Regions from separate parts of the Streptomyces sp. NPDC006197 genome, predicted to be linked through region 1. Evidence: riboswitches for the same ligand, from Rfam matches in the RefSeq annotation. Region 1 holds a riboswitch; the other holds the start of a gene.
What was found. A riboswitch is a leader RNA that binds a small molecule or an ion and turns the genes downstream of it on or off. The one in region 1 is predicted to bind S-adenosylmethionine.

Region 1 (7,420 bases):
GCCTTGACGGCGACGGACTTGAAGGTGCCGCGGATCTTGTTGACGACCAGGGTCGACAGGGCCTCGCCCTCGACGTCCTCGGCGATGATCAGCAGCGGCTTGCCCGACTGCATGACCTTCTCCAGGAGCGGGAGCAGGTCCTTCACGGAGGAGATCTTGGAGTTGACGATCAGGAGGTAGGGGTCGTCGAGCGACGCCTCCATGCGCTCCATGTCGGTGGCGAAGTACGCCGAGATGTAGCCCTTGTCGAAGCGCATGCCCTCGGTGAGCTCCAGCTCCAGACCGAAGGTCTGGGACTCCTCGACGGTGATGACGCCTTCCTTGCCGACCTTGTCCATCGCCTCGGCGATGAGCTCGCCGATCTGGGTGTCGGCGGCGGAGATGGAGGCCGTGGAAGCGATCTGCTCCTTGGTCTCGACATCCTTCGCCTGCTCGAGCAGGGCGCCGGAGACGGCCTCGACGGCCTTCTCGATGCCGCGCTTGAGGGCCATCGGGTTGGCACCGGCGGCGACGTTGCGGAGGCCCTCGCGGACGAGCGCCTGGGCGAGGACGGTGGCGGTGGTCGTACCGTCGCCGGCGACGTCGTCCGTCTTCTTGGCGACTTCCTTGACCAGCTCGGCGCCGATCTTCTCGTACGGGTCCTCGAGCTCGATCTCCTTGGCGATGGAGACACCATCGTTGGTGATCGTGGGGGCACCCCACTTCTTCTCGAGGACGACGTTGCGGCCCTTGGGGCCGAGGGTGACCTTGACGGCGTCAGCGAGCTGGTTCATGCCGCGCTCGAGACCGCGCCGGGCCTCCTCGTCGAACGCGATGATCTTGGCCATGTGAAGTGGTCCTCCCGGACATGGGGTGGATAACGCTCCAGGACCGCGCCGACGCCCGCGACGGACGGCCTCCGCGACTCCGCGTGGTTCCTTGCCCCACCCGGCCGGCGGCCTCGTCTGCCCGATCCTCGTAGCACTCTCACCTTCCGAGTGCTAACGCCAATGATTAGCACTCGCCCTATGAGAGTGCAAGCGACTCTCGAGTTTCGGGAGGTGGATCAGGGGGTGGATCCAGAGGTGGACCGAGGGAGGGCCGGGAACGCGCGAGGGGTCCGCATCCCCTCAGGGATGCGGACCCCTCGACGGCGTTGCGTCGGTGGCCGATCGCGCCGCGCTCAGACGGCGAGCTTGACCATGTCCGCCTGCGGACCCTTCTGGCCCTGCGAGATCTCGAACTCGACCCGCTGGCCCTCTTCGAGGCTGCGGTAGCCATCCATCTGGATCGCGCTGTAGTGGACGAAAACATCCGCACCACCGTCTACCGCGATGAAGCCGTAGCCCTTCTCCGCGTTGAACCACTTGACGGTGCCCTGAGCCATGCCTAACTCCCCTATTACTGGCCCTTGCGCGGGACCCGCACTTCGCGGACCCGGGTCAGACCTCTGCGCCGGAACGCGTCGACCGCGGCTGAATGTATCTGCCCAACTGCCCTCTGCAACAGGCCATTCGACCGAGAATTCTGGGCATGGCGGAAAGGGGAATTGGGGAGAATCCCCTGGATCACGGGGCAAGTCGGGCCCGGCAAAGCGTGCAGAAGGTACACAACGCGCACGCACTTTGGCTGCTTCTTGTCGCGCGGAGACGCATTCTCATATGCGTCTGGCATGAGCAGCGGAGGGGACTTCCCCAACTCTACCGCGCTCAACCATGCAGAATTGCCCCTTCCGCTTATCGCGCGGAAGGGGCAATTCGTACTGACTGGTAAGGCTCAGCAGCCTCCGGCGACGGCCGGGATGATCGAGACGCCCGCGCCGGCCGGGGTGGCCGTCTCCAGGCCCTGCTCGAAGCGCACGTCGTCGTCGTTCACGTAGACGTTGACGAAGCGGCGCAGCTTGCCCTGGTCGTCCAGGACGCGGGCGGCGATGCCCGTGTGGTTCTTCTCCAGGTCGGCGATGACCTCGGCGAGGGTCGCGCCCTCGGCCTGGACCTCGGCCTGGCCGCCCGTGTAGGTGCGGAGGATGGTGGGGATGCGGACGTTCACGGCCATGTGTTCGTAACCTTTCAGAGCGCCAGGCCGGCGTCGCGGAACGCGTCCAGGCTCGGGCGGATGGTGGCGGTCGCCTGAGAGGTGTCGGCCACCGCGTCCAGGGTCTTGAGTCCGTCGCCGGTGTTGAGGACGACGGTGGTGAGGTCCGGGTCGATCAGACCCGCCTCGACGAGCTTCTTCGTCACGCCGACGGTCACGCCGCCCGCGGTCTCCGCGAAGATGCCCTCGGTCTGCGCGAGGAGCTTGATCGCGTCCACGACCTGCTCGTCGTTCACGTCCTCCACGGCGCCGCCGGTCCGGCGGGCGATGTCGAGGACGTAGGGGCCGTCGGCCGGGTTGCCGATGGCGAGCGACTTGGCGATGGTGTTCGGCTTCTGCGGCCGGACGACGTCGTGGCCGGCCTTGAAGGCGGCGGAGACCGGGGAGCAGCCCTCGGCCTGGGCGCCGAAGATCTTGTACGGCTTGTCCTCGACGAGGCCCAGCTTGATGAGCTCCTGCAGACCCTTGTCGATCTTCGTGAGCTGGGAGCCGGAGGCGATCGGGATGACGAGCTGGTCGGGGATGACCCAGCCGAGCTGCTCGCAGATCTCGTACGCGAGCGTCTTGGAGCCCTCGCCGTAGTACGGGCGGAGGTTGACGTTCACGAAGCCCCAGCCCTCGCCGAGCGGGTCGCCGATGAGCTCCGAGCAGAAGCGGTTGACGTCGTCGTAGTTGCCCTCGATGGCGACGAGGTCACCGCCGTAGACACCGGCCATGACGACCTTGCCCTGCTCCAGGTCGTGCGGGATGAACACGCAGGAGCGGAAGCCGGCGCGGGCGGCGGCGGCGCCGACGGCGCCGGCCAGGTTGCCGGTGGAGGAGCAGGAGAGGGTGGTGAAGCCGAAGGCGCGGGCGGCTTCGAGGGCCTGGGCGACGACCCGGTCCTTGAAGGAGTGGGTCGGGTTGCCGGAGTCGTCCTTGACGAAGAGCTTGCCGGGGGCGACGCCGATCTCGCGGGCGAGGTTGTCGGCCTGGACGAGCTTGGTCCAGCCGGGGTTCAGGTTCGGCTTCTCGGCGACGTCGGCGGGGACGGGCAGCAGCGGGGCGTAGCGCCAGATGTTGGCGGGGCCGGCCTCGATCTGCTTGCGCAGCGCCTCGGGGTCGCCGGTGGGAAGCTCGTACGCGACTTCGAGCGGTCCGAAACAGAGTTCGCAGGCGAAGATCGGGCCGAGCGGGAAGACCTCACCGCATTCGCGACAGGAGAGTCCGGACGCGGGACCGAGGTCGACGGTGGCGGGGGTAGCGGTCTGTACAGCCATGGAGGCGAGGCCCTTTCTCCTCATCTTTCCCATTGACGAATTTTTCGCCATGAGACGGATTTGGCACCTTCCCTAGCCGGGGACCTCGCGCAAACAAGCTGCGTCCGTCAGGACACCACTAGGGGTGGTGGCCGGGAGACGGGTGGGCGAGACAAACCGACTGGAGGGTTGCCGGGGCTTCAACGGGCCGTTTCCCTCTGCCCCTCTGGATGAGCGGTATTCGATTGTGAAGCGCGGTGGACTTTCGTTCCTGCGCTCCGACGCGGGCGGCACCCCGACGTGCATCGGGCATCCGCGTTGTTCAAGACTGTAACCGAAGGCCCGGAGGCGTGGACCGGCCGTCCGAACCGCGAGATGGAGATCAGGTGCTGGAAGAGGTGGAGCGCTGGCTGGACCGGCGGTCCTGGTCCGTGGCGGACAGGCCGCTGGAGCGGATCCTCGCCGCCAAGCGGAACACGAAGGTCAGCGTCGTCCTGCCGGCGCTGAACGAGGAGGCGACGGTCGGGGACATCGTCGCCGTGATCCGCCGCGAGCTGATGACGGAGGCGGTGCCGCTCGTCGACGAGCTGGTGGTGATCGACTCGGGTTCCACGGACCGCACGGCGGAGGTGGCCGCGGCCGCCGGCGCGCGGGTGGTCGCGCGGGACTCGATACTCCCCCGGATACCGGCCGTGCCCGGCAAGGGCGAGGTCCTGTGGCGGTCGCTGATGGTGACGAGCGGGGACGTCGTGTGCTTCGTCGACGCGGACCTGCGGGACTTCTCGGCGGACTTCGTGACGGGGATCGTGGGCCCGCTCCTCACCGACCCGGACGTCGACTTCGTGAAGGCGATGTACGACCGCCCCTTCGGCACCGAACTCGACGGGCTCGCCTCCGGCAGGACTCCGGGCCAGGGCGGCAGGGTGACGGAGCTGGTGGCCCGCCCGCTGCTCAACCTCCACTGGCCGCGGCTGGCCGGCTTCGTGCAGCCCCTCGGCGGCGAGTACGCGGCACGCCGCTCGCTCCTTGAGCGCCTCCCGTTCCCCGTCGGTTACGGAGTGGAGCTGGGCCTGCTCGTGGACGCCCTGCACACGGTGGGCCTGGACGCGCTCGCACAGGTGGACGTGGGGGTGCGCAAGCACCGGCACCAGGACGGGCAGGCGCTGGGCCGGATGGCGGCGGCGATCTACCGGACGGCGCAGCTGCGGCTCTCGCGGGGGCATCTGGTGCGGCCGTGGCTGACGCAGTTCGAGCGGGGCGAGAAGGGCTTCGAGCCGCGGACGTACGCGGTGGACACGGAGGAGCGCCCGCCGATGGCCGAGATCACGGAGTACGCGCAGCGGCGCGTGGCGTGACGCGGCGCCCGCCGCGGCGACTGAGCGTGGCCGGATCAGCCTGTCTCGTATACGTACGTTTGAGCGTTTACGGGACGGGCTAGGTTCGCCACATGGCTACTGTGCTCGTCGCATCCAACCGGGGCCCCGTCTCGTACGTGCTCGGCGAGGGCGGCTCGCTCGACGCCCGAAGGGGCGGCGGCGGCCTGGTCTCGGGTCTGAGCGCCATCGGCTCCCAGGACAGTCTCTGGGTGTGCGCGGCGCTCGGCGAGGGCGACCGGGAGGCGGTCCGGCGGGGCATCGCCGAACCGGGCGTCCGCATGCTGGACATCGATCCGTCCGTGTACGCCGACGCGTACAACGGCATCGCGAACTCGGTGCTGTGGTTCCTCCACCACCACCTGTACGACATCCCGCGCGAGCCGGTCTTCGACGCGGAGTTCCGCCGCCGCTGGGAGTCGTACCGCGCCTACAACCGCGCCTTCGCCGAGGCGCTGGCGGCGGAGGCCGCGGAGGGCGCGGCGGTCCTGGTCCAGGACTACCACCTGGCCCTCGTCCCCGGTCAGCTCCGCGCGCTCCGCCCGGACCTCCGCATCGCCCACTTCACCCACACGCCGTGGGCCTCGCCCCCGTACCTGCGGATGCTCCCGACCGACATCCGCGAGGAACTCCTCCGGGGCATGCTCGGCGCGGACCGGCTGGGCTTCCACACCCGGGCCTGGGCGTCGGCGTTCGAGGAGTGCGCGGGCGACCTCGGGCGCACGCGGGTCGCGGCGTACCCCCTGGGCGTCGACGGCGAGGAGCTGCGGGCGCTGGCGCACCGCCCGGAGGTGGACGAGCGCCTGGCGGGGCTCCGCGCGGAGATCGGCGGCCGCAAGAGCATCGTCAGGGTCGACCGCACGGAGCCGTCGAAGAACATCCTGCGCGGCCTGCTGGCCTACCGGGAGCTCCTGACCACCCACCCGGAATGGCGGGACCGGGTGGTCCACCTGGCCTCGGCGTACCCGTCCCGCCAGGACCTGGACTCCTACCGCACGTACACGACGGCGGTGAGGGATCTGGCGGAGGAGATCAACGCCGAGTTCGGCACGGCGGACTGGCAGCCGGTCCTGGTCTCGGTGAAGGACGACTTCACCCGCTCCCTGGCCGCCTACCGCCTGGCGGACGTGGCCCTGGTGAACCCGGTGCGCGACGGCATGAACCTGGTCGCGAAGGAGATACCGGTCGTCTCGGAGGCGGGCTGCGCCCTCGTCCTGTCCCGGGAGGCGGGCGCCTACGAGGAACTCCACGAGGACGCGCTCACGGTGAACCCCTTCGACGTGACGGAGACCGCCGAGGCCCTGCACGCGGCCCTCACGATGCCCCCGCCCGAACGCACGGACCGCACGAAACGCCTGGCGTCCACGGCCACGTCCCAGCCCCCGCAGCGCTGGTTCCTGAACCAGCTGGAGGCGCTGCGGAGCTAGGTTCCGCCTCTTCGACCGACCGGCCCGTCGAAGGGGCAGGCCCTAGGCGGCGTGGGGCGCCTGGTGCTCCATCCGTTCCTGCATGTGTCCGAAGAACTCCTCCGGTCGCGTCACGCCGGCCGTCACCCGGACGAACTCGTCCTGTGCCGAGCGGCTCCGGGACACGGCGAAGAGCAGTTCCTGCATCTCGGGGGGCGGTGGTTCCAGGACCGCGAACTCGGCCGTGAACTCGTACATGCTCATGACCTCGGAGTCCCTCGCCTCCTGGCAGGCCCCCATGGCTTCGTCGAAGGGCCGACGGCCGCCGAGCGCGTCGTCGAGTGCTCGGGCGCACCGCTCCGCGTCCCGGAAGGCGTCCTGGATGCCCTGGGCGGTGATGGGATCTTTCAGGTATCCGGCGTCGCCCACGAGGATCCAGCCGGGGCCGTAGGGTTTGCGGAGGTAGTTCGGGATGGCCGTGCCGACGAACCGCTCGGCCCGGGTGGCCTTCGAGACCCGTTCGGCGAAGGCCGGCTCGCGGGCCAGCGCGGCGTGGTAGCTGCCCTCGACGTCGCCGCGGTTGGCCTCGAAGTCGCGCATGGGCCAGGCGCAGATGACCATCGTCAGGTCGTCGTTGGTGGGCCATGCGGCGAAGGCGCGGCCCTCGCGGTCGAACGCCTCGAAGGTCCCGTTCATGGGCAGTCCTGCCCAGTAGGTGTAGTAGTAGGCGTTGATCTTGGGCTTCTCCGCGTACGCCGTGGCGCCTGTCGCCTTCGCGACGGACGAGTGGAGTCCGTCGGCGCCGACGACGATCCGGGCGTGGTCGGTGACGGTCCTGCCGTCCTTGCCGTGCCCCTTGGTTCCGGTGACCGTGCCGCCGTCGAACAGGATCTCCTCGACGGTGAAGCCCTGTCGGACCTCGACGCCCGACTCTGTGGCGGCGTCGACGAGGATCTCGTCCAGGACCGTGCGGCGTGGGGCGTAGGAGGCTTCGAAGCCCTCACCGGCAGGGGACCCGGTGATGACGTAGGGGCCGAGGTCGTAGGCATAGGTGTCGATGGGGGGACAGCCGGTCCCGACCACCCGGTCCAGCAGCCCCCAGCGCTCGAGCGCGGCCAGACCGGGCGGGTGGATCAGATGGGTGGAGATCGTGTCGCTCGGGAACGTCGCCCGGTCGACGAGGAGGACCCGGTGACCGAGGCGGGCCAGAAGCATGGCGGTCGGCGCACCCGCACACCGTGCGCCGACGACGATCACGTCGTGGTCATGGGTTTCGGCGCCGGACGCGCCGGCCGTGCTGGTCATGGACCTCACCTGCCGATCGAGCACA
Region 2 (7,420 bases), on a different contig from region 1:
CGGCGCCCGCGTCATCTTCGGCCCGGCCGGTCACCCCCTCCCGCAGCTGCGGATCGGCGTGAACGACAAGGGCTTCCTCGAGGCGCTCGGCGACTTCGACGAGCCCGTCGGTCCGGCATTCTGGGAGCGCGGATGAGCACCGTGACCAACACGCAGAAGAAGGCGCCCGCCGGTGAGCGGGTCGCGGACTGGGCCGACGGTCGCCTGGGGATCTACACGCTGGCCAAGGCCAACATGCGGAAGATCTTCCCGGACCACTGGTCCTTCATGCTGGGCGAGGTCTGCCTCTACAGCTTCCTCATCATCATCCTGACGGGCGTCTACCTGACGATGTTCTTCCACCCGTCGATGAACGAGGTGGAGTACGTCGGACCGTACGTCCCGCTCCAGGGACAGCTGATGTCCGAGGCGTTCAACTCGACCATGCACATCTCCTTCGAGGTGCGCGGTGGCCTGCTGATCCGGCAGATCCACCACTGGGCGGCGCTGATCTTCCTCGCCGGCATGTTCGTGCACATGATGCGCGTGTTCTTCACCGGCGCGTTCCGCAAGCCGCGTGAGATCAACTGGCTGTTCGGCTTCCTGCTGTTCTTCCTGGGCATGTTCACCGGCTTCACCGGTTACTCGCTCCCGGACGACCTGCTCTCCGGCACCGGTGTCCGCTTCATGCAGGGCGCGATCCTGTCCGTGCCGGTCCTCGGCACGTACCTGTCGATGTTCCTGTTCGGCGGCGAGTTCCCCGGCGGCGACTTCGTCGCCCGGTTCTACTCGGCGCACGTGCTGCTGCTCCCCGGCATCATGCTGGGCCTCGTGGTCGCCCACCTCATCCTGGTGTTCGTCCACAAGCACACGCAGTTCGCCGGCCCCGGCCGGACGAACAACAACGTCGTCGGCATGCCGCTGCTGCCCGTGTACATGGCGAAGGCCGGAGGCTTCTTCTTCCTGGTCTTCGGCGTCATCGCGGTCATCGCGGCGATCGCCTCGATCAACCCGATCTGGGCCATCGGCCCGTACCGTCCGGACCAGGTGTCCACCGGCGCCCAGCCCGACTGGTACATGGGCTTCGCCGAGGGTCTGATCCGTGTCATGCCGGGCTGGGAGATCAACCTGTGGGGCCACACGCTGGTCCTCGGCGTGATGATCCCGCTGGCGATCTTCCCGGCGGTCCTCGCGGCCATCGCGGTCTACCCGTTCATCGAGTCCTGGATCACCGGCGACAAGCGCGAGCACCACATCGCACAGCGCCCGCGCAACGCTCCGACGCGCACCGCCTTCGGCGTCGCCTGGATCACCGCGTACATGATCATGCTCGTGGGTGGTGGAAACGACCTCTGGGCGACCCACTTCCACCTGTCGCTGAACTCGATCACCTGGTTCGTGCGGATCTTCTTCTTCGTCGGTCCGGTCATCGCGTTCGTCGCCACCAAGCGGATCTGCCTCGGCCTCCAGCGCCGTGACAAGGACAAGGTGCTGCACGGCCGCGAGTCGGGCATCATCAAGCGCCTGCCGCACGGTGAGTTCGTCGAGGTCCACGAGCCGCTCAGCCAGGGCGAGCTGCACCGCCTCACGGCGCACGAGCAGTACGAGGCCGCGGAGCTTCCGCCGGCCGTCGACGAGAACGGCGTGGAGCGCAAGATCGGCCGCATGGAGAAGCTCCGGGTCAAGCTCAACAAGGGCTACTACGGCGAGGACAGCCAGATCGCCAAGCCCACGGTCGAGGAGTACAAGGAGATCCAGAGCGGCCACGGCCACCACTGATCACCTGAACACCTGACCTGAGGTCGCCACGGCAAGAGCCCCGTCCATTCGATGGACGGGGCTCTTTGCCGTCCCCGGAGGTCGATAGGGTGGGACCGTATCCGTCACGTGATCACCAGGAGCTGCCATGAGCGCTGCGACCCCCGCTGGAGGACCTACGTCGGCGGGCCGCTCCTGGCCCGTCCTGCTGAACGGTCTGCTCGACGGCGAGGACCTCTCCGCCGACGACACCGCCTGGGCGATGGACCTGATCATGAACGGCGAGGCGACCGACGCGCAGATCGCCGGATTTTTGGTGGCGCTGCGGGCCAAGGGCGAGACCGTCCAGGAGATCACCGGCCTCGTCCGCACCATGTACGCGCACGCCAACACGATCGAGGTGCCCGGCCCCGCCGTCGACATCGTCGGCACCGGCGGCGACGGCGCCAAGACCGTCAACATCTCCACGATGGCGTCCATCGTCGTCGCCGGCACGGGCACGAAGGTCGTCAAGCACGGCAACCGCGCCGCCTCCTCCGCCTCCGGCTCCTCCGACGTCCTGGAGAAGCTCGGCGTCAACCTCGACCTCACCCCGCGGCGGGTCGCCGAGGTCGCCGAGGAAGCCGGCATCACCATCTGCTTCGCCGTGAAGTTCCACCCCTCGCTGCGGCACGTCGCCGCGGCCCGCGGCCAGCTGGGCATCCGGACCACCTTCAACGTCCTGGGCCCGCTGACCAACCCGGCCAAGGTGAAGGCCCAGGCCGTCGGGGTCGCCGACCCGCGCATGGCGCCGATCGTCGCCGGCGTCCTCGCCGAGCGCGGCAACTCCGCCCTGGTCTTCCGCGGCGACGACGGCCTGGACGAGCTGACGACCACCGCCACCTCGCGGGTCTGGGTGGTCCGGGACGGCGGTGTCACCGAGGAGCGCTTCGACCCGCGGGACGTCGGCATCGAGCTCGTCCCCCTGGAGGCCCTGCGCGGAGGCGATCCCTCGTACAACGCCGACGTGGCCCGCCGGCTGCTCGCGGGGGAGACCGGGCCGGTACGGGACGCGGTGCTGCTCAACGCGGCGGCGGCGCTCACCGCCCTGGAGCCCGGCACGGGCACCCTGGCGGAGCAGTTGGGCGCGGGCATCGCGAAGGCGGCCGAGTCGATCGACTCCGGCGCGGCCCTCCGGTCCCTGGAGCGATGGGTCGCCGCCAGCAACGCGTGACCCGTAACCCGTCCGTCGTACGACCCCGGTCCACCATGCGGACCGGGGTCTTGCGCTTCGGCGCTCCTGTGGCAGGATGCTCTACAGGTCACGAGTGACAGCGTTTTGGCCCCGGCTTGCTGTCCGGCAACCCTCCTTCCGTGGCGGGGTGCCCCGGGTGATGACCAGGCCGTAGGCAGCGAGGTCTACGGCAAGCGCGGATCCCTCGAACACCAGGGGTCCTGGTCAGTCGAGGAGCGTTTTCCGTGAGCAAGCGAATGCGATAGGGCGAGTCCGCCCCTTCTTCACCCTCGGAACAGGGTCCCTTCCGCGTACCCGCACGCCCTCCGAGGCATCACCCGTGCCCCGCCGCACCCGGCCGCGTACGGGATTCACCGAAGCCATTCCGCACCGCCCGCCGGGAGATACCGCCATGTCCGCATACCCGAACGCCGCCGCCGCCACCGCCGACTCCGGGTCCGCCGACCCCTGCTGCGACACCCCGCTGCCGGTCCTCGGCCGGGACGTGACCGTCCCGCTCGTCACCGGCGGCGAGGTGACCTACGCGGCGCTCGACTATGCGGCCAGCGCGCCGGCCCTCCAGCGGGTCTGGGACGACGTCGCCGCGTACGCCCCCTACTACGGCAGCGTCCACCGCGGCGCCGGCTACCTCTCCCAGCTCTCCACCGACCTCTTCGAGAACAGCCGCGTCACCGTCGCGGAGTTCCTCGACTGCCGCCCCGACGACCAGGTCGTCTTCACCCGCTCCACCACGGACTCGCTCAACCTGCTCGCCGCCACCCTCCCCGCCGGCTGCGAGGTCTTCGTCTTCGAGACCGAGCACCACGCCTCGCTGCTGCCGTGGCGGGACGCCCGCGTCACCTACCTCAACGCGCCGCGCACCCCCGGGCAGGCCGTCGAGACCCTGGAGCGGGCCCTCGCCGACCGCGATCCGTACGGCCCCGCCCTGGTCTGCGTCACCGGAGCCTCCAACGTCACCGGCGAGCTGTGGCCGGTGCGGGAACTGGCCGCCGCCGCGCACGCGCACGGCGCCCGGATCGTGCTCGACGCCGCCCAGCTTGCCCCCCACCACCCCGTCTCTGTACGGGAGTTGGACGTGGACTGGGTCGCCTTCTCCGGGCACAAGCTGTACGCGCCCTTCGGCTCCGGCGTGCTCGCCGGCCGCGCCGACTGGCTGCAGGATTCCGAGCCCTACCTCGCGGGCGGTGGAGCGTCCCGCAAGGTGGCCCGTCGGGCCGACGGTGGTGTGGACGTGGAGTGGCACACCACCTCGGCCCGGCACGAAGCCGGTTCGCCGAACGTCATCGGCGTCTACTCGATCGCCTCCGCCTGCAAGGCGCTCACCGAGGCCGGCTTCGACTCCCTCGTCGCCCGTGAGCGGCACCTGATCGCGAAGGTCCGCGAGGGCCTGGCCGAGGTGCCCGAGGTGCGCGTGCTCTCGCTCTTCGGCGACGACGCGCCCCGCGTGGGCGTCATCTCCTTCGTCGTGGAGGGCTGGAACAGCTCCCACTTCGCCGCCGCGCTCTCCGCCGAGTACGGCATCGGCGTCCGCGACGGCCTCTTCTGCGCCCACCCGCTGGTCCGCACCCTGCTCGGCAGCGACCCGCAGGACCCGGGCGAGTGCGGTGCGCCCGAGGCGAACCCGGGGGAGAGGTCCCTCAACGCCATCCGGGTGAGCTTCGGCGCCGGTACGCCGGACGAGCACGTGGAGCGGTTCGTCGGCGCGGTGAAGGAGCTCGTCCGGGACGGCGCGCAGTGGAAGTACCGCACCGAGGACGGCCGCTGCGTCCCCGACCGCGGCTGATCACTCACTCGTACGGGTGAAGGGGGCCTCCCGATCGGGAGGCCCCCTTCAGTCGTGCCGGGCGCGAGGTGTCAGGACTCCAGGCCGATGGCGAAGGCCGCCTCCAGGTCGTGCTGGGAGTACGTCCGGAAGGCGACGTGCGTGTCCGTGGCCTCGACGCCGGGGATCTTGCTGATGCGGCCGGGGATCACGTCCGCCAGGTCGTCGTGGCGCGGCACCCGGACCATGGCGATCAGGTCGTACGTACCGGTGACCGAGAAGACCTCGCTGACGCTGTCGAGCGCGGCGATCGACTCGGCGATCTCGGGGATGCGGTCCACGCTGGTCTTGATGAGCACGATCGCGGTGATCACGGCTGGCTTTCTCCCTCGGTCGCCGCGGCTTGGGCCTTCACTCTATCCCCACCGCGGAAGCGCCCCCAGGCGTAGAGGAAGCCGACCGAGAAGCCCACGACATGGGCCAGATAGGCGACGCCGGGCCCCGCGCCCGCCGCCCGCGCGGCCAGCCACTGCAGCGTGAACCAGAAGATCAGCACGATCCAGGCGGGGAAGCGCAGCGGCAGGAAGAACAGGAAGGGGAAGAGGCTGGTGACGCGGGAGCGCGGGAAGAGGAAGAGGAAGGCCCCGAGCACCGCCGAGATCGCCCCGGAGGCCCCGACCAGGGTCTGCTCGCTGTCCGCGTGCACCACCGCGTACCCGCACAGGGCGACATAGCCGGTGCCCAGGTAGAAGAGGCAGAACCCGACCGGGCCCATGCGCTCCTCGGCCATCGCTCCGAAGACGTAGAGGAAGAGCATGTTGCCGAGCAGGTGGAGCCAGCTGCCGTGGACGAAGAGCGCGGTCAGCGGCGTGAGCAGGGCGTGCGGGTCGCCGCCCGTCAGCTCGGCGGGGACCACGCCCCAGCGGCGGAAGTAGGCGCCCTGGGCGCCCAGGAGCCCGTCGCCCGTGCCGTACGCCGGACTGAGTCCGGCGACCGGGCTGCTCACGAAGAGGAGGCAGCAGGCGGCGATCAGCCCGTACGTCACCGTGGGGCCGCCGCGGACGCCCCGCCAGGCACCGAGGACCCCGCCTCGCCAATCGATCATGGACAGATCATGGCGTACCGGGGCCGAAGTGGACAGAGTGCCTCGCCGTGCCCCGTGCTCCCCGCGAGGCCGTAGGGTTACGGGCACCACCGACCGCAGTTCGACGGCGCACCGCGGCTCCCGTACCTGGTACCACGCAACAGGAAGAAGGACGGCACCGATGACGACGGTTCCCCTGCCGACCGACGAGACCCGCTGGCGCTGCACGCTCTGCGGCAATCTGACCCGCTTCGACGTGACCCGCTCCTCCAAGGTCGTGGAGTACGTCCATCTGGACCTCGCAGGAGACCCGACGGTCGAGGAGCGGCAGGTGGTGAGTGAGACCATCGAGTCGGTCCGCTGCCGCTGGTGCAACGCGGTGGACCAGATCGAACTGGTGGACAGGCCGGGCGCCGCCTCCTGAGGGACGGCGCGGACGACATAGGGGTGACGGATCGTGGAGCAGCCCGCGCACGGTGGTGAGCCGGCCGGCGCGGCAGGTGACGCTGCCGAGACGCTCGACCACCCATTGCCGGAAGGCGTACGGCGGCGGGTCGTCGCGCTGGTCGCGGACGCCTTCGGCGGGCTGACCGTCGCGGAGCTGCCCGCCTCCCTGCGGCAGTACGCCCGCTTCACCGCGAGCCGGCGGGCCAAGTTCGCCGGCAACGCGATGGCCGCGGCGCTCGACGCCGACCCGCTCTTCCGGCAGCGGATCGGCGAACGGTTCAAGCAGGGCCAGCCCGAGCTGGCCGGAGCCGTGGAGACCGGCACCCTGCCCGCGGCCGCCGACCCCGTCGACGTGGCGGCGGCCGCCTACGTGCTGCGCCCGCCCGGCTGGGTCAAGCTCGTCGCCGCCGCCGGCGAGGAGGCCCAGCGGGCCGACGCCGAGCGGGCCGACGAGGCCGGCCGGCGCGAGCTGGAGCGGCTGCGCGAGGAGCTCGCCGCCGCCCGGGACCGCTCCCGGGGCGAGACCGAGCAGCTCCGGCACGACCTGGAGGCCGCCCGCAAGGAAGCGGAATCGCTTCACCGCAAGCTGCGCAGCGCCCAGAGCGACGTCAAGCGCGGCGAGGCCGCGCTGCGCAGGGCGCAGGGCGAGATCGAGGCCGCGCGGGCCGAGTCGGCGGCGCAGGTCTCGGCCGCCGAGAGCGAGACGCGGCGGCTCAGGGCGCGGCTCGGCGAGGTCGAGGCCGCTCTGGAGGCGAGCCGCAGGACCGCCCGCGAGGGCCGCTCGGTGGAGGACATGCGGCTGCGGCTGCTGCTCGACACGGTCCTCGACGCGGCCCAGGGGCTGCGCCGCGAACTCGCGCTGCCGCCCGTCTCGGTGCACCCGGCGGACACCGTGGACGCGGTGGAGCCGGGGCGGATGTCCCCGAAGGACATCGCGGCGCGGGCGCTCTCCGAGACGGACCCGGCGCTGCTCGACCAGCTGCTCGCGCTGCCGCAGGCGCATCTGGTCGTCGACGGCTACAACGTCACCAAGACCGGCTATCCGACGATGCCGCTGGAGAAGCAGCGGCTGCGGCTGCTCGGCAGCCTCTCGGCGCTCGCGGCCCGCTCGGGGGCCGAGGTCACCTGTGTCTTCGACGGGGCGGAGCTGGCGGCC

Region 2: linked by a shared signal. The riboswitch ahead of ABZ318_RS28160 (aminotransferase class V-fold PLP-dependent enzyme) and the one ahead of thrC (threonine synthase) in region 1 are both predicted to bind S-adenosylmethionine.

What each region holds. Positions count from the first base shown of each region.
Region 1 covers NZ_JBEXSZ010000068.1:30,258-37,677, forward strand. The annotation lists gene groL (chaperonin GroEL) at 1-827, opposite strand, end outside; gene ABZ318_RS21720 (cold-shock protein) at 1,163-1,366, opposite strand; gene ABZ318_RS21725 (MoaD/ThiS family protein) at 1,756-2,034, opposite strand; gene thrC (threonine synthase) at 2,049-3,356, opposite strand; SAM riboswitch class I at 3,350-3,548, opposite strand; gene ABZ318_RS21735 (glucosyl-3-phosphoglycerate synthase) at 3,698-4,666, shown strand; gene ABZ318_RS21740 (trehalose-6-phosphate synthase) at 4,759-6,111, shown strand; gene ABZ318_RS21745 (NAD(P)/FAD-dependent oxidoreductase) at 6,154-7,395, opposite strand.
Region 2 covers NZ_JBEXSZ010000109.1:12,514-19,933, forward strand. The annotation lists gene ABZ318_RS28145 (Rieske 2Fe-2S domain-containing protein) at 1-136, shown strand, start outside; gene ABZ318_RS28150 (cytochrome bc complex cytochrome b subunit) at 133-1,758, shown strand; gene trpD (anthranilate phosphoribosyltransferase) at 1,886-2,950, shown strand; SAM riboswitch class IV at 3,037-3,153, shown strand; gene ABZ318_RS28160 (aminotransferase class V-fold PLP-dependent enzyme) at 3,363-4,754, shown strand; gene ABZ318_RS28165 (Lrp/AsnC ligand binding domain-containing protein) at 4,826-5,107, opposite strand; gene ABZ318_RS28170 (rhomboid family intramembrane serine protease) at 5,104-5,838, opposite strand; gene ABZ318_RS28175 (hypothetical protein) at 5,999-6,241, shown strand; gene ABZ318_RS28180 (NYN domain-containing protein) at 6,275-7,420, shown strand, end outside.